4 regions of the Actinoplanes sp. NBC_00393 genome follow, and region 3 is predicted to be linked to each of the others. Evidence: riboswitches for the same ligand, from Rfam matches in the RefSeq annotation. Region 3 holds a riboswitch; each other region holds the start of a gene.
The links. A riboswitch is a leader RNA that binds a small molecule or an ion and turns the genes downstream of it on or off. The one in region 3 is predicted to bind cobalamin.
Positions count from the first base shown of each region.

Region 1: linked by a shared signal. The riboswitch ahead of OHA21_RS15620 (ribonucleoside-diphosphate reductase subunit alpha) and the one ahead of OHA21_RS23215 (VWA domain-containing protein) in region 3 are both predicted to bind cobalamin.
Region 2: linked by a shared signal. The riboswitch ahead of OHA21_RS15690 (MerR family transcriptional regulator) and the one ahead of OHA21_RS23215 (VWA domain-containing protein) in region 3 are both predicted to bind cobalamin.
Region 4: linked by a shared signal. The riboswitch ahead of cobN (cobaltochelatase subunit CobN) and the one ahead of OHA21_RS23215 (VWA domain-containing protein) in region 3 are both predicted to bind cobalamin.

Region 1 covers NZ_CP107942.1:3,309,313-3,313,688, reverse strand. The annotation lists gene OHA21_RS15635 (hypothetical protein) at 1-181, opposite strand, end outside; gene OHA21_RS15630 (hypothetical protein) at 189-779, opposite strand; gene OHA21_RS15625 (hypothetical protein) at 873-1,109, shown strand; cobalamin riboswitch at 1,171-1,379, shown strand; gene OHA21_RS15620 (ribonucleoside-diphosphate reductase subunit alpha) at 1,507-3,909, shown strand; gene OHA21_RS15615 (ribonucleotide-diphosphate reductase subunit beta) at 3,909-4,376, shown strand, end outside.
Region 2 covers NZ_CP107942.1:3,323,232-3,327,607, forward strand. The annotation lists gene OHA21_RS15680 (ABC transporter permease) at 1-630, shown strand, start outside; gene OHA21_RS15685 (ABC transporter permease) at 627-1,379, shown strand; gene OHA21_RS15690 (MerR family transcriptional regulator) at 1,369-2,328, opposite strand; cobalamin riboswitch at 2,327-2,529, opposite strand; gene OHA21_RS15695 (helix-turn-helix domain-containing protein) at 2,582-4,171, opposite strand; gene OHA21_RS15700 (siderophore-interacting protein) at 4,294-4,376, shown strand, end outside.
Region 3 covers NZ_CP107942.1:4,932,096-4,936,471, forward strand. The annotation lists partial or broken gene OHA21_RS23215 (VWA domain-containing protein) at 1-1,968, opposite strand, end outside; cobalamin riboswitch at 2,024-2,153, opposite strand; gene OHA21_RS23220 (gluconokinase) at 2,170-3,771, opposite strand; gene OHA21_RS23225 (SRPBCC family protein) at 3,809-4,318, opposite strand; gene OHA21_RS23230 (ArsR/SmtB family transcription factor) at 4,315-4,376, opposite strand, start outside.
Region 4 covers NZ_CP107942.1:6,656,578-6,660,953, forward strand. The annotation lists gene cobN (cobaltochelatase subunit CobN) at 1-1,373, opposite strand, end outside; cobalamin riboswitch at 1,410-1,534, opposite strand; gene OHA21_RS30860 (precorrin-3B synthase) at 1,611-3,029, shown strand; gene OHA21_RS30865 (precorrin-8X methylmutase) at 3,029-3,646, shown strand; gene OHA21_RS30870 (precorrin-2 C(20)-methyltransferase) at 3,649-4,376, shown strand, end outside.

The DNA.
Region 1 (4,376 bases), 1.6 Mb from region 3:
GCAGCCGGGTATGCCCCGGCTCGGCCCGCCGCCGTGGCACCTGGTCGGCGCCGGTCACCTCCGGCAGCCGCCGTTCCGCGGCGGCGCGGGCGTCGAGGTGATCCTGCAACGCCTGGCGCAGCACGTCACGGCCGCAGCCGGCGATGAACTCCTCCACGGCGTGTTCCGGCCGGTCGGTCATCCGTGGGTCACTCAGCCGGGTGATCAATGCGTCGAATAAGGCACGGACGCGGCATAAGCGGCGTCGCCGGGCTCGGGACAGGGATATGGTGCCATCGGGTCTTCCTCGGGTCAGCCGGTTCTTCGACAAACCCAGGCCATCCAGGAAGACCACCACCTCGTCGGCGCCACTCCGGCCGGGTCACCCCGGGCGAGGAGCCGGAATCCTCCGACCGGGCGAACAGTCCCGGCTCTACTTCGCGCACGAGGCCCGCTGCCGCCAGCTTCTTCAACCGGTGCCGGACCCGCTCACCATGCCGGGCCACCGACGGATCCTCACCCAGCACGGCCACCACCTCCCGGCACCGCATCGGCCGCGCCGCGTCGGCCAGCACCACCAGCAACTGCTCCCCGAAGTCCCCGACCGGATCCCGGCCCGGCACTGCCGGCACCGGCTCCTCCGGCACGGTGACCAGCCCGGACAACACCTCCCGCGTGATCGCGAGGCGTTCGATCTCCCGCCGGCATTCCTCGATCAACCCCGTGATCTGCGCGGCCTCCTGCTCCAGCCGCAGCCACTCGGCCCGAGCCGCCGCCTCCCGCTCGGCCAGCAACCGCACGATCTGATCACCATCCACCCGCCCACCTCCACCGGGAACCGGTCAACCAACCCATACCAACCGGTCAGCGAAGGCCACAACGGGCGGACATCGATGCGCGTCGCGCAGCTCACTCAGGAAGAAACGCACCCATCGAACGTCGTGGTCGTGCATCCGACGCCGGCAGCCCGCCGCCAGGGTGCCCGGCCGGTGTGGTTCGGGCTGGTCCTGGACGATGTGATCGTCACCGACATCGCTGCCTGGGTGCGTGCCGGCGGTCCCGGGATCGCCGAGATGCCCGCGCCGCTGGCGCTGTCGGTCATCCGGGCACCCGCCGGACAATCCGATTGATCTCGGCGGGATGACACGCTCGACACACCATGTGGGGTAGGACTTTCGGCGGCCGCCCATATATGGTGTGCCCGCAGCTGGTTCGGCCGAGCCTTTCAAGGGCCCGGCCGAGGCAACAGGGAACCCGGTGTGATACCGGGACTGCCCCGCAGCGGTGAGTGGGAACGACCGCCGTCATGAAGCACTGGGCTCCGGCCTGGGAAGCGACGGCCAGTAGGAGCGAGTAGGCCGCCCACGAGTCCGAAGACCTGCCAGCGCGCCGTGTGCCGAGGGGGCGCACGGCGGTCGAAGGTCGCGTGGGACGGCCGACGCCATCGAACCGGGCGCCTGCCGTGGTCCCGGTGGCGTCCTCCTGCGTGCCCGACGACCTGTCGAGAGGGCATGAAGGAGGGGGCATATGACGACCACGGCGGAAACCAGTGCAGTGGTGCCGGAGCAGCGCCGGCACGTGATGCAGGTCCGCAAACGCAACGGTGACCTGGAACCGGTCGACGTCAACAAGATCGTCAAGGCGGTCGAGTTGTGGGTCGCGGACCTCGACGAGGTGGATCCGCTGCGGGTCGCGACCAAGACGATCAGTGGGCTCTACGACGGAGCGACCACCGCTGAGCTGGACAAATTGTCGATCCAGACGGCCGCCGAGCTGATCGGTGAGGAGCCGCAGTACTCCAAGCTCGCCGCCCGGCTGCTGGCCGCGTACGTCGACAAGGAGGTTCGCGGCCAGCAGGTGGCGAGCTTCAGCCAGTCGATCCGCTACGCCCATGGTCTCGGTCTGATCGGCGACGAGACCGCGGCGTTCGTGGCCCGCAACGCCCGCAAGCTCGACGACGCCATCGACGCGGCCGGTGACCTGCGGTTCGAGTACTTCGGCCTGCGGACCGTCGCCGACCGCTACCTGCTGCGCCACCCGCAGGAGCGCGTCGTCGTGGAGACCCCGCAGTACTGGCTGCTGCGGGTGGCCTGCGGCCTGTCGAAGGACGCCCGCGAAGCGATCGGCTTCTACCGGCTGATGTCCTCGCTGGCGTACCTGCCCAGCTCGCCGACGCTGTTCAACTCCGGGACCCGGCACACCCAGATGTCGTCGTGTTTCCTGGTCGACTCGCCGCGCGACGAACTGGACTCGATCTACGAGCGGTACCACCAGGTTGCGAAACTGTCGAAGTTCTCCGGCGGTATCGGCATCTCCTGGACCCGGGTCCGGGGCCGGGGCGCGCTCATCCGCGGCACGAACGGCAAGTCCAACGGCATCGTCCCGTTCCTCAAGACCCTCGACGCCGGTGTCGCCGCGGTCAACCAGGGTGGCCGGCGCAAGGGCGCGGCCTGCGTCTACCTGGAGCCGTGGCACCCGGACGTCGAGGAGTTCCTGGAGCTGCGCGACAACACCGGCGAGGAGTCGCGGCGCACCCACAACCTGAACCTGGCGAACTGGATCCCGGACGAGTTCATGCGCCGCGTCGAGGCGGACGCCGACTGGTCGCTGATCGACCCGTCCGACGCCCCGGAGCTTCCCGACCTGTTCGGTGAGGAATTCACCGAGGCATACCGGGCGGCCGAGAAGAAGGCCGTCAAGACCGTCAAAGCCCGGGATCTGTACGGGCGGATGATGCGCACGCTGGCGCAGACCGGCAACGGCTGGATGACCTTCAAGGACCGCTCCAACGCCCTGTCGAACCAGACCGGTTCTCCCGGTAACACGATCCACCTGTCGAACCTGTGCACCGAGATCCTCGAGGTCAACTCGGACGCCGAGACCGCGGTCTGCAACCTCGGCTCGATCAACCTGGGCGCGCACACCACCGCCGAAGGCGTGAACTGGGAGAAGCTGCGCGAGACCGTCCGGACCGCGGTGGTCTACCTGGACCGGGTCATCGACATCAACTACTACCCGTCACAGCAGGCTGCCGCGTCGAACCCGCGGTGGCGGCCGGTCGGGCTGGGCCTGATGGGTCTGCAGGACGCGTTCTTCACGCTGGGCCTGCCGTTCGACTCGGACGCCGCCCGCGAACTGTCGACCCGGGTGCAGGAGGAGATCTTCCTGACCGCCCTGGAGTCGTCGGTCGCTCTCGCCCAGCAGTTCGGGCCGCACCCGGCCTACCCGGAGACCCGGGCCGCCCGGGGTGACCTGCACCCGGACCTGTGGGGCGCCACGGTCTCGCAGACCGAGCGCTGGGCCACAGTGAAGGAGAAGATCGCCGCGCACGGGCTGCGGAACTCGCTGCTGATCGCGATCGCGCCCACGGCGACGATCGCGTCGATCGCCGGCTGCTACGAATGCATCGAGCCGCAGGTCAGCAACCTGTTCAAGCGCGAGACCATGTCGGGTGAGTTCCTTCAGATCAACACCTATCTGGTACGCGAGCTGAAGGCTCGCGGCCTGTGGACCGCCCCGATCCGTGAGGCGATCAAGCGGGCCGAGGGCTCGGTGCAGGGCATCACCGAAATCCCCGCCGACGTGCGCGAGCTGTTCCGGACCGCGTGGGAACTGCCGCAGAAGGCGCTCATCGAACTCGCGGCGGCGCGTGCCCCGTACATCGATCAGTCGCAGTCGCTGAACCTGTTCCTGGCCGCGCCGACGATCAACAAGCTGTCCTCGATGTACCTCTACGCGTGGAAGGCCGGTCTCAAGACCAGCTATTACCTGCGGTCGCGCCCCGCGACGCGCATTCAGCAGGCCACCGTCGCGGTCACCGCCCCGGTGGCAGCTCCGGTGCAGGTCGCACCGGTGTCGCTGATCCCGGCGCTGACCGAGGCCGAACTCTGCTCCCTGGAAAACCCCGAATCGTGTGAGGCGTGCCAGTAATGCTGTTGGACCCCGGAATGGACCTGACCCTGCGGCCGATGAAGTACCCGCACTTCTTCGACCGGTTCAAGGACGCCATCAAGAACACCTGGACCGTCGAGGAGGTCGACCTGCACGGCGACCTCGCCGACCTGGCCCGCCTCTCGGACGCCGAGAAACACCTGGTGTCGCGGTTGGTCGCGTTCTTCGCCACCGGTGACACCATCGTGGCGAACAACCTGGTCCTCAACCTGTACCAGCACGTCAACTCCCCGGAGGGCCGGCTCTACCTGTCGCGGCAGCTGTTCGAGGAGGCCGTGCACGTCCAGTTCTATCTGAACCTGCTCGACACCTACGTGCCGGACGAGCAGGAGCGGTTCGAGGCGTTCGCGGCGGTGGAGAACATCCCGTCGATCGCCCGCAAGGCCGAGTTCTGCTTCAAGTGGATCGACTCGGTCTTCGAGCTGCGCGAGTTGAAGACGAAGGAG
Region 2 (4,376 bases), 1.6 Mb from region 3:
CTGGTCTCCATGCTGCTCGCCGTCCTCGCCCTGCTTCTCGCGCTGCTGTTCGGCATCCCCGCCGGGGTGTACGCCGGCCGCCGGCCCGGTGGCCTGCTCGACCGGGTCGTGACCGGCGCCGGCATCGTCGGGGTGTCCGTCCCGGAGTTCGTCATCGCCCCGGTACTGGTGCTGGTGTTCGCCGTGCAGGCCGCAGCGGTGCCCGCGATCGGCTGGGGCACCCCGGCGCATCTCGTGCTTCCGGTCGTGACCCTCGCCGTCTACCCGGCCGCTCTTGCCACCCAGCTGATCCGGGCCGAGACCGTGGCCGTGCTGCGCCGCCCGCATGTGCGCACCGCCCGGGCCAAAGGCCTGCCGCCGGGCTGGGTGCTGTGGCGCCACGGCGCCCGGCTTGCCACCACGTCGGTGCTGTCGCTGTCCGGCATGTTCGTGGCCGCGCTGATCGGCGGCTCCGTCGTCGTCGAAGTGATCTTCGGGATTCCCGGGCTGGGGCGGTTGCTCTATGACGCGGTTCTGGCCCAGGACCTGCCGGTGATCCAGGCCGGAACCCTGACGGTCATCGCCATCGCCCTGATCGCCGGAGTTCTCTCCGAAGCCGCGCAGCTGGCCCTGGACCCGGTGGCCCGGTGAAGTTCCGGCTTGCGGCTGCCGGTGCTGCCATTCTTGTGGTCACGGCGGCTCTCGCGCTGCCCGATCCTCTTGCCGCCGACTACTCCTCCGTACTCGAGTCACCATCGCTCGCCCACCCCCTCGGCACCGACCAGCTCGGCCGCGACGTCGCCGCGCGGCTGTTCTCCGGCGCCCGGGTCACGCTCGGCCTGACCGTGGCGACGCTGCTGGTCACCGGCGTGGCCGGGACCGTGGTGGGAGCGGCCGCGGCAGTCCTCGGCGCCCGGTCGGTGGTCCGGGCCGCCGACCTGGTCGCCGCCCTCCCCACGATCCTGGTCGGGCTGCTCGCGGCCGCTATCTCCGGGCCCGGACTACCATCGATCCTGGCCGCGGTGTGCGCGGTCGGCTGGACGCCGTTCGCCCGGCAGGCGTACCACCTGACTCTGCGCGAAGCGAAACAGGAGTATGTGGTGGCGGCCCGGTCGCTGGGCGCGGGAACGGCGCGAATCCTGGCCCGGCACATCGCGCCCAACATCGCCGAACCGCTGCTCGCCCACCTGTTGCTGCGGTTCGCGGGAACCCTGCTCACCGTCTCCGGGCTGTCCTTCCTCGGCCTCGGCGTGCAGCCGCCCACCCCGGAGTGGGGCGCGATGGTCGCCGAGGGACGCAACCACCTGTTCACCAGCCCGCACCTGGTCCTGGCGCCGGCCGCGGCAGTGGTGATCACGGCGACGTGCGCAACAGTCCTCGGGCGCCGCCTCACCCGTTAGGCGGTGACGGCCCTTCGCCCTCGACGAGGCCGGTCACCGCGGCGACGGCGTCAGCCAGAGTCGGACAGCGCAGTCGCTCGCTGCTCGGCGGCCAGCCTTGTCCCGCGGCCACGATGCTGGGCCGCCAGTCCGGAACACCGTTCAACGCCGTCAGCAAGACGGGTATCACCGGCCGCCAGACATGGCTCCACACCGCGACGGCGGCGGGCCGGTGGCGGGCCACCGCGTCGGCGAGCACATCGGGAGGCAGGCCGGCGCCGAGGTGCACCGAACCCGTGCCGGTCTCGGCCAGCGCGGCCGCCAGGGCGTCGATGGCGGTCACGTCGCGACGGCCGTCGGCAGCGACCAGGAGCACCCGGACCGGAGTCCCGGAGGGCGGGCGTGCAACGGCGGCGAAGACCTCGCTCAGCGTGCGGGCGAGTAGGCGCCGGGCGAGGGTTTTGCGTGTCTCGGCGTACCGGCCCTGGCTGAGGTGGGTGAAGGCGGGACCGGCGAGCGTGTGGTAGGTGTGCACGACACCGTGCGCGGCGACCGCGCCGCTCAGCGTTTCGCGCAGGGTCAGCACATCCAGGCGGCGGGCGGCGCGGGCCAGGCCGCGGGCCTCGGCGTCGGTGCCGGGATTGCGATGTGGATGCGCGGCGAGGCTGGTGGTGGTTTCGCGGCGGGCGAGCCGGGCCGCCTCGGCAGCGGGCACGCCTCGTGTGGTCAGCTGCGCCATAACGGTCAGGGCGGCGACGTCATGTGCCGTGTAGCGACGGTGCCGGCCGGATTCGTGACCGGTGGGGCCGAGCCCGTAGCGCTGATGCCAGGTCCGCAACGTCGTCGTGGCGACGCCGAGGCGCCGGGCCAGTGTCCCGGCACTCAGCCGCTCCTGCACGTGCGGCACCGCGTAGTCCTCTTCTCCCACCGCCGACCCGCCCTCGAGGTCACCGATCACACCGCGCCTCATCCGGCGTGGGCAGTGGCAGGTCTTCGGACTCGTGGGCGCCCTGCTCGTTCCTACTGGCCGTCGCTTCCCGGGCGTTGCGCCCAGTGCGTTGACGGCGGTCGTTCCCACTCACCGCTGCGGGGCAGTCCCGGATTCACACCGGGTTCCCTCTTGCGACGCCCGGCCTTGCGGGACGGGCGAACCAGCTGCCCGTCCAGTCTAGAACCGGCCGGGGCCCGGCGGGGCACCCGGTCACCGCTTCAGCCGCTGACGATCAGGATGTCTCAGCCTCGCGTTCCTGGTATTCGCGTGGCGAGAGGCCGTGGAAGCGGGTGAAGGCGGTGCTGAACGTCGGCAGGTGGGCGTAGCCGACGCGGCGGGACACGGCGCTGGGCCTGGCGCCGCCGAGCAGCAGGTCACGGGCGATGCGCATGCGGGCGGCGTAGCGCCAGCGGGCGAAGGTCATGCCGGTCTGGTCGCGGAAGGCCCGGTGAACCTGGGCGGGGACGTCGAACGCGGCCGGTTCGTGGGTGACGTCGATGTGGCGCAGGTAGTCCATCGCCGCCGCGCGCGCACGCGGATCGGTGGGCATCGGCACCGACAGCGCTCGTTGCGTGACGACCTGTTCGGCGAACAGGTCGAGGATGTGCCGGGGATCGTAGTCGTCGGGGTGCAGTCCCGATCGGGCGCTGATCGAGCAGTGCATCAGGTAGTCGTCCCAGGCGGGTGAGAACTGCACCTGGAGCGGCTCGGTGAGCTGGAGGTCGGCGGTGCCGGCGTTGCCGAGGGGCAGTGAGATGGAGTTCTCGCGCAGACCGGTGATGTGTTTGAGGCCCGCGGGGATCCAGGTCGCAACGCCGCGGTGTCGTTCGTGACGGCGTTCGCCGATGTCGAGGTATCCGCTGCCGCGGTACATCCAGGTCAGGACGTGCACGTGGTTGGCATGCGGGGAGGTGCGGGCGGCGGGCAGCGGATCGGATCCGGTAGCGAATGACCCGTCGCCTCGTACCAGGCGCATGAGCTGCTCGGTCTGACGTGCCAGGGTGGCGCGCGGTGTCAGGTCGACACGGGCGGAACTGGCGGCGAGCTTCCTGCTGAAGTCGTGCGGTGTCAGCCCGTACTGCTGCTTGAAGGCGCGAGTGAAGCCGTTGCGGCTGGCGAACCCTACCCGGGCGGCCACCTGGTCGGCGTCGTATCCCGCGGCCAGGAACTCGACGGCCGCGATCAGCCGGTGGCGCAGCCGCCACTGCTCGAAGGTGAGTCCGGTGCCGGTGAGGAAGGCGCGGCGCAGGGTTCGCGGGCTGGAGAGCGCCTTGCTCGCCCACTGCTCGACGGTGAGGTCGATCGCGGGGTCGCGGAGCAGCTGCTCGGCCACCGCTCGGGCGCCGGCGGCTCTCGGCATCTCCGGCACAGTGAAGGTGGGCGCAGGCGCAGGCGGGCCTACTCGGGGACGGCGTAGCAGATCGGTGATCGCGTCCTGGAAGTAGCCGTGACCGCTCAGCGGGGTGACCTGCAGGTTGAAGTGCTGGATCAGCCAGTCCTGCCAACCGTCGGGGACTTCGAAGCGGGTCGTTTCCGGCGGCCCGTCGGCACCCGGGTGGAACCACAGGGGGAAGGCGACGGTGCCTGGCTCGGTGATGATCGCGCGGTGGTCCCACCCGGCCGCGGGAATCCAGGTGCCCTGCCCGGCGGTGAGGTGGAACACCGCGTCGCCGTCGATGCGCACGTGCGCGGTGCCGGTGCGGACCCAGATCAGCAGCGGGCGGCGGGGATGCCCCGTCGAGTCCGATCGCGCCGCCGGAATCGGCGGGGCTTCGGTCGCGTCGGCGGGAAACAGGGAGGAGATCGGTACGCCCCTAAACAAAACGGCAGTCTGCGCACAGCAAATATGGTGAGGGTAGCCTAACCTAATCGCCGAGCGCCGCTCCGCCGATCCGGCGCGTGGCCTCACTCTCAGTCGAACGACCGGAAAGGGCTGCCTTCAGCATGCCGAAGACCGCACGCCGGCTCACCGTGCACCCAGTAACCCTGCGCGAGGTCGAGGTCCTTCGGGTGGCGGACCTGACGCC
Region 3 (4,376 bases):
CCGCTGATAGGCGTCCCGCAGCAGGGACAACACCGCCGTCTTGACCAGCGTCATCCGCTTGCGCGCCGCCATCGACCCGGAGGCGTCCACGACGAACAACACCAGGTTCGCCTCGCGCCCCACATGCACCGACTCCCGCAGATCCCGCGGCTCCACCCGCACTCGGTCAAGGCCGGCGCGGTCAAGGGCGGTGCCGGTGAGGGCGGCGCGGCCAAGGCCGGCGCGGTTAAGGCCGGCGCGGCCAAGGCCGGCGCGGTCGAGGCCGGCGCGGTCAAGGCCGGCGCGGTCAAGGCCGGCGCGGTCAAGACCAGCGCGGTCAAGACCAGCGCGGTCAAGACCAGCGCGGTCAAGACCAGCGCGGTCAAGACCAGCGCGGTCAAGACCAGCGCGGTCAAGACCAGCGCGGTCAAGACCAGCGCGGTCAAGGCCGGCGCGGGTGAGGGCGGTGCGGGTGAGGGCGGCTCGCAGGGTGGCTGGTAGGTGGGGGGCGCCGGAGAGTTTGCCGTGGGGGGTGCGGCTGCCTACTACGCGGCCTCGGCGGGCGAAGGCGGGTGAGCGGCGGCCGGTGTGGCCGCCTTCGCCGCGGGCTGTGATGCGTAGCGTGCGGGTTCGGTAGGCGGTGCCGGCTGTGGCGGTTGCGCCGGCCTTCTCCGGCTGTCCGGTGCCCGAGTCGGAGTCGGTGGGCGAGGCGCTGCTGTAGTCCGTACCGTCGCGGTGGTTGCTGGAGCCCTGGGGCCCGCCGCCGTCGCGTGGGCCTTGCGGCCCGCCTCCCCCGCCGCCCGATGGCCCGTCGCCGTCCGGGTCCGGATCGTCCTCGTCGTCCGGCGCCGGATCGGAGTTCGGCCGCGGCTGGCCGGCCTCGCCCTGGTCCTGGTCGATCTCGCCCTGGTCGGGCTGGTTCTGGTCGGCCGGGTCCCGCAGATCGCGCTCTTGTGCGGCCCGGTCCTGGGCGGCCTGGCGTTCGGCCTCGGCGAGGGCCTCCTCGAGCTTCTCCTCGTCGGTGCCGGGCGGGTCGAGCGGATCGGTGCGGCGCCGGTGCGGCAGGGCGAGCCGGGCCGCGCCGGCGACGTCGTCGGCGGTCACCGCGGTGCGGCCGTGCCAGGCGGCGAGGGCCACCGCGCACCGCGCCACCACGATGTCGGCGCGCATCCCGTCGACGCCGTAGGCGAGGCAGACCCGGGCGATCCGGTCGAGTTCAGCGTCCGGCAGGGCGACCGACGGCAGCTGGGTGCGGGCGGCGGCGATGCGGGACGCGTACTCCTGCTCGGCCGCCGTGAAACGGGCGGCGAAGGCCGTCGGGTCGGCCTCGTACGCCAGCCGGCGCCGCACCACCTCGGCCCGCTGGACCGCGTCGCGGGGTGCGGCCACGTTCACCACCAGGCCGAAGCGGTCGACCAGCTGGGGCCGCGGTTCGCCCTCCTCCGGATTCATGGTGCCGACCAGCAGGAACCGGGCGGCGTGCTTGACCGAGACGCCGTCGCGCTCGACGTGTGCCCGGCCCATCGCGGCCGCGTCGAGCAGCAGGTCGACCAGGTGGTCCGGGAGCAGGTTGACCTCGTCGACGTAGAGGACGCCGCGGTGGGCGGCGGCGAGCAGCCCGGGCTCGTACGCCTTCACCCCGTCACTGAGCGCACGCTGCAGATCGAGCGTGCCCACCACGCGGTCCTCGGTCGCGCCGACCGGCAGTTCGACCAGCGCGGCCGGCCGGTCCGTGGCCGGGCCGGCGGCCGGGTGCGGACCGTCGGGGCAGTCCGGGTCGGGGGCGGCCGGGTCGCAGGCGAAGCGGCACCCGCGCACCACGGCGACCGACGGCAGCAGACCGGCCAGCGCACGCACCACAGTGCTCTTGGCCGTGCCCTTCTCGCCGCGGACCAGCACCCCGCCGATCGCCGGTGAGACGGAGGTGAGCAGCAGCGCCAGGCGCAGGTCGTCGAGGCCGACCACGGCGGAGAACGGGTACGGAGTCACGGGGATCCCTTCCGGCGGGTGTCCACGCCCGCTCGTCGGTTGACACGAGCGGCCGGAGTCTCCTGACTCCCGGATCGACGTTCCCCGCCGGCCTTCCGGCCCCGAAGGGTCGTGGCGTGCTGGTATGGCGGGTCGCTCCCCGGTCACAGTGGCGGGACCGTCCCGGATTCGCACCGGGGTTCCTCCGCTACCGCTCGGCGATCACTCTTTCCTACCGCCGGGCTGCGCGTCAACGCGGGGTGCTGTGACGGCCTTCTCGGTTCCGGGCAGCGGCTCGGGCGCGATCTTGTCGAGTTCGGCGACCACGTCGAGCACGGCCAGCGCCGAGCGTTCCACCAGGGGACGCAGTTTGCGGTAGAGCGCGGCGGCCTCCGGGTCGGGCCGGGTGTGCCGGCCGGTCGGGACGAGGGCGGCCGCAGTGTCCAGGTCGGGCAGTTCGCCGAGGGCGTGCCGGGCCAGCAGGCAGGCGCCGAGCGCGGTGCCCTCCGGGGTGTCGGCGACCGAGACCGGCAGGTCCAGCGCGCCGGCCAGCACGGACACCCAGAGTTGGGAGGCGACCGCGCCGCCGGTGGCCCGGATCTCGGTGGGCGGGCAGCCTTCCGCGTCGAACGAGTCGCGGACCAGGGCCAGCTGCTGGCAGACGCCCTCGACGGCGGCGCGGACCAGGTGCGGCCGGCCGTGCTCGCGGCGCAACCCGAGGTACGCCCCCCGCATCCCCGGCCGCCACCAGGGCGCCCGCTCACCCAGCAGGTACGGCAGGCAGAGCAGCCCGTCACTGCCGACCACCACCCCGGCGGCCTCCTCGAGCAGGGCGGCGTCGCGCTCGTCGGCGTCCTCCCCCTCCGCGCCGGGCCGTTCGAACCCGGAGGCGAAGCTCTGCCCGGCCCAGCGGACCACTGAACCGGCGTTGTTCACCGCGCCACCGATCACCCAGCGGTCCTCGGTGAGCGCGTAGCAGAACAGCCGTCCGGCGGCGTCGGTGGTGGGCCGGTCGACGACCGTACGCAACGCCCCGCTCGTGCCCAGCGAGACCGCCGCGACCCCGGCCGGGGTGGCGCCGACGCCGAGGTTGGCCAGCGGACCGTCGGCCGCCCCGATGATCAGCGGCACGTCCCGGGACAGCCCGGCGGCGGAGGCCACGTCGGCACGCAGACGGAGCCGGTGGGTGGTGGGCACGACCTCGGCGAGCTGCTCCGCGCGTACCCCCGCGATCTCGAGGGCCTCGTCGTCCCAGCGCCGCTCGTGGATGTCGTAGAGGCCGGTGCCCGAGGCGATCGACAGATCGACGAGGAAGGGCGCCTCGGCCAGCGCCGCGACCACCAGCTCCTTCACCCCACCCCAGCGGGGCGTCTCACGCAGCGTGCCCGGATCGGTCTCGCCCCACCAGGCCAGCTTGGTCAGCGGGGACATCGGGTGCACCGGCGTCCCGGTGCGCGCCTGCAGTTTCTTGTTCCGCCCGGACGCCACGATCCGCTCGCACTGCTCGGCGGACCGGGCGTCCGCCCAGGTCACCACCGGCCCGAGCGGCTGACCGCCGGGATCCATCGGGACGAGCGCGTGCAGGAAGGAGCTGAGACCGATCGCGATCACCCGGTCGCCCTGCCGTGCGCACTCGGCCGCCACGTCGGTGAGCGCCTTGACCGCTGCGGCGGTGAGCTCGGCGGGATCGAGCTCGGCCCGTCCCGGACCGGGCACCGACAGCTGGTAGTGCACGCTGGTCAGGGCTCGCAGCTCGCCGCCCGGCCCGGCGGCGATCCCCTTGGTCGCGGTGGTCCCGGTGTCGATCCCGATCACGACGTCCATGCGTGGCCCTCCCTTGTCACCGGCGGTCGCGTTGTTCCTACCCCGCGAACATCTTCGCGTACCGGTCCCGCAGGTCCTCCCAGCCGTGTTCCTTCGCCTCTTCGCCACGCACGGCCCGGACGTCCTCGCCGTCCAGCAGGCGCTCCATCACGTCGAGGCAGAGATGCCAGCCGGACGCGACCATCGGCCCGAGACCGTCCTCGCCGGGAAGGGTGTGCCGCAGGGTCAGGAGGGTGCCCGCACCGGACGGCTCCAACTCCCAGCGCAGCAGGTCGTCACCCCAGGTGTACTCCAGCAGGTGCGGCGGCTCCGCTCGGCGGACGGTCGCGGGCAACGGGGTGGACTCGTCGCCGTCGATCATCGTCAGGGTGGTGTCGCCGGTCGTGCCGAGATCACGTTCGGCGGTGAACGGGGCCCACCGCTCGAGCCGGCCAGGGTCGGTCAGGGCGCCCCACACCTCCTCCGGCGGCTTCCGCAGCTCCCGGATGAAGACGAGAGTCCAGCGTTCGCCGGTCGGCTCGAGGCGCGCATTCAGTTCGGCGGTCATGATTCCTCCAGGTGGCGTTCCAGTGCGTCGAGATGGTGGTCCCAAAGCCTGCGGTAGG
Region 4 (4,376 bases), 1.7 Mb from region 3:
ACCATGACCACGATGTTCTCGTCGCGCAGCGCGGCCAGCACGATGTCGCCGCCGTCGGTGTACAGCTCGCCGGGCGGCGGGCCCCAGTGCTGCTCCACGCTCTCCCGGAAGTCCGCCGGCAGGGTGTCGAACCAGGACTTGTACGCAACGCCGGGGATGCGGACCGGATTGCCGGCGAGCTGCTCCTCGGTCAGCCAGTCCGGGTCCTGACCACCCGCCGCGATCAGCGTGTGAATGAGGGCGTCACCGTCATAGGAGTCGAAATCGCCGATCCGATAGCCGCGCTCCTTCAGCGCGGCCAGCAGGGCAACCGTCGAGGCCGGGGTGTCCAGACCGACCGCGTTGCCGATCCGCGAGTGCTTGGTCGGATAGGCGGAGAGCATCAACGCGATCCGGCGCTTCACCGGCGGCACGTGACGGAGCCGGCCGTGGGCCACCGCGATCCCCGCCACCCGAGCGGCCCGCTCCGCGTCGGCCACGTAGACCGACAGCCCGTCCGGATCGATTTCCTTGAACGAGAACGGCACCGTGATGATCCGCCCGTCGAACTCCGGGATGGCCACCTGCGTCGCCGCGTCCAGCGGCGACAGCCCGTCGTCGCTCGCCTCCCACACCGCCCGTGAGCTGGTCAGGCAGAGCCCCTGCAGGATCGGCACGTCCAGGTCGGCGAGGACCCCGACGTCCCAGGCCTCGTCGTCCCCGCCGGCGCCCACGGTCGCCGGCTTGGTGCCGCCGGCCGCCAGCACGGTCACCACCAGGGCGTCCGCCTTGCGCAGCTCGGCGAGCAGCTCGGGCGGCGCGGTACGCAACGACGCCGTGAAGATCGGCAGCGCCTGCCCACCCTTGGCCTCGATGGCCTGGCAGAGCGTCTCGACGAACGCGGTGTTGCCGGCCATGTGGTGAGCCCGGTAGTAGAGCACCGCCACCGTCGGCGTTCCGGAAACGGAGAGTCGGGGCAGCACTCCCCACTGCGGGCTCTCGACCGCCGGCGCGAAGCCGTTGCCGGTCAGCAGCACCGTGTCGGAGAGGAAGTCGTGCAGCGAGGTGAGATTCTCCGGGCCGCCCTGCGCCAGGTAGGTGTGCGCGTCGGCCGCGACCCCGGCGGGAACCGTGGAGAGCTTCATCAACTCGGCGTCCGGCGCCTGCTCGCCGCCGAGCACGACCACCGGCACGTCACCGGCGAGCAGCGCGTCCAGGCCCTCTTCCCAGGCCCGGCGGCCGCCGAGGATGCGCACCACCACGAGATCGACGCCGTCGAGCAGGGCGGGCAGATCGGTGACCCCGGTCCGGGCCGGATTCGCCAGGCGCCAGGCGGAACCGCTGGCACGGGCGCTGAGCAGGTCGGTGTCGGACGTCGACAGCAGCAAGAACACGCGTGCGCTCCCCCTCGGGGTCCGCGCCCCGGGTAGTAGAGATCACGGCGACCGGAGTTCCTGGCTCCCGAGAAGATCTCGGTGACAGTGGCGGGACCGCGCCGGACTCGCACCGGCTTCCTCCGCGGCGTCGCCGCTTTTCCGGCACACGCTACTCGACATCGGTAATAGGCGGATGTGTGACTCTGCCGACCCGAGGATGCGGTTCTGTCGGTGCCCGCCCGTAGTATCCGGGCCGTGGTCTCCCCCCGATCGTCGGACGTCGACGCCTGCCCGAGCGCGCTGCGGCTGCATGCCGCGGCCGACGGGCTGCTGGCGCGGGTCCGGCTGCCCGGGGGCATGCTGACCGGCGCTCAGCTGCGCTCGCTGCGCGAGCTGACCGAGCGCCACGGCGACGGCCGGCTGGAGCTGACGTCCCGGGCAAACCTGCAGATCAGAGCAGTGCCGGCGGAGCACACGGAGACCTTGGCGGCCGGCTTGCGCGCGGCCGGGCTGCTGCCTTCCACAACCCACGATGGGGTACGGAACATCGCGTCGCCGCCACTTCAAAAATCGCCGTCCCGGGCACTCGTGTCCGCGTTGGACGCCGCCGTCTGCGGCGATCCGGCCCTGTCCCGACTGCCCGGCAAGTTCCTGTTCGCGATCGGTCACGTTCCGCTCGCAGCCGACGTGGCAGCGGTGCCGATCGAGGGCCGCCCCGATCCGGCCGGCGGCCGCTTCGCGTTGCGGTTCGCCGGGCACGACACCGGTCTGCGGGTCGCTGCTGAGCAGGTCGTTCCCGCGTTGATCGCGGCGGCACACGGGTTCCTGGCGGAGCGCGAGGCGCAGCGCGGCGACGGCGCGGCGGCCTGGCGGTTGCGGGAGCTCACCGACGGTCCGGCCCGCGTGTCGGCGCGGGTCGCTGCCGCGCTCGGCGTGACCCCGGCCGGCGTGGCGGCGGCAGTGCCGGTCGAGGCGTGCGAGCCGGGTGATCACCTCGGTCTCCTGGAGCAGCCGGACGGGCTCGTCGCGGTGGGCGCTCTGGTGCCGTTGGGGCAGCTCAGTGGCGTACCGTTGCGGGTTTTGGAAGAGGCCGACCACCTGGTGGTGACGCCCTGGCGCGGCGTGGTCGTGCCCGATCTGGCGCGCCCCGCGGCACAGGCGTGGGCTGATCGCCTGGTCGCGGCCGGCCTGCCGACCGCGGCCGACTCGCCCTGGGTCGGCGTGACGAGCTGCGCCGGGCGGCCCGGCTGCGCGAAATCCCTGGCCGACGTGCGTGCCGACGCCACCGCGACATCCCGCTTCGTCGACGGTCTGCCGGCGCACTGGGTGGGCTGCGGCCGGGCCTGCGGCAGCCCGGCGGGCCGGCACGTCCGCGTCGAAGCGACGGCCGTCGGCTACCGGGTCACTCGGCAACCGGCTCCCGGGTCCGCTGCACCCACAGATGATCTTGGCTCGAGCGGCATGGGCCTCGATCCAGGCGGGGTCGGGATCGCGGACGGGACCTTCGTCCCCGGCATTCCGCCCGGCAGGACGAGGACCGCGGCCCCTCCTTCCGGGAAGACTGCGCCCGGCGGCCGTAGGCCCGGCGGCGGCCCGGCCGGAAGCGGCCCAGATCGGCGGGACGTGGTGGATCGGGAGTTGGGGGACGTGGTGGCAGCGGCGAGGGAGGCCTGATGGAGTACGTGCGGGACGGCGCTGAGATCTATCGGCGGTCGTTCGCCACGATCCGGGCCGAGGCCGATCTGGGTGGGCTGCCGGACGACGTGTCGCGGGTGGTGGTCCGGATGATCCACGCCTGCGGGATGGTCGACCTGGTCGAGGACGTGCGGTTCAGCCCAGGGGTGGTGACCGCGGCCCGCAAGGCGCTGCTCGACGGCGCCCCGATCCTGTGCGACGCCGAGATGGTGGCGTCCGGGGTGACCCGCAGCCGGCTGCCGGCGGCCAACGAGGTGATCTGCACGCTACGCGAACCCGGCGTCCCGGAGCTGGCGCAGCGGATCGGCAACACCCGCAGCGCCGCCGCGCTCGACCTGTGGGGTGACCGCCTGGGCGGCGCCGTGGTGGCCATCGGCAACGCGCCGACCGCGCTGTTCCGGCTGCTGGAGATGGTCGCGGCCGGCGCGCCCCGGCCGGCGGCGGTGCTCGGCATCCCGGTCGGTTTCATCGGCGCGGCCGAGTCCAAGGAAGCGCTGGCCGAGTCCGGCCTGGAACATCTGATCGTCCGCGGTCGCCGGGGTGGCAGCGCCATCACCGCAGCCGCGGTGAACGCCCTCGCCTCGGAAGCGGAATAGGTATGACGAACGATGTGGTTCAGCCCGGTCGGCTCTTCGGAGTCGGTCTGGGCCCCGGCGATCCCGAACTGGTCACGGTGAAGGCGGCCCGGCTGATCGGCTCGGCCGACGTGGTGGCGTACCACGCGGCCCGGCACGGGCGCAGCAACGCCCGGGCGATCGCGGCCGGCTTCCTGCACGACGGGCAGATCGAGGAGCCGCTGATCTACCCGGTGACCACGGAGAACACCGATCACCCCGGCGGTTATCAGGGCGCGATCGACGAGTTCTACGCCGAGTCCGCGGCCCGGCTCGCCGCGCACCTGGACGCCGGGCGTGACGTGGTGGTGCTCGCCGAGGGCGACCCGTTCTTCTACGGCTCCTACATGCACATGCACAAACGCCTCGCCGATCGGTATGAGACGACCGTCGTCCCCGGCGTCACCTCGGTCAGCGCCGCCTCCGCCGTCCTCGGCCGGCCGCTGATGGAGCGCGACGAGGTGCTCACCGTGCTCCCCGGCACCCTCTCCACCGACGAGCTGGCGACCCGGCTCGCCGGGACCGACTCGGCCGCCGTGATGAAGCTGGGCCGGACGTTCGAGGGCGTCCGGGAGGCGCTGGACCGGGCCGGCCGCATCGACGACGCGTGGTATGTGGAGCGGGCCACCACCGACCGGGAACGCTCCGCCCCGCTGCGCGAGGTCGACCCGGAGTCGGTGCCGTACTTCTCGCTCGCCCTGCTGCCCAGCCC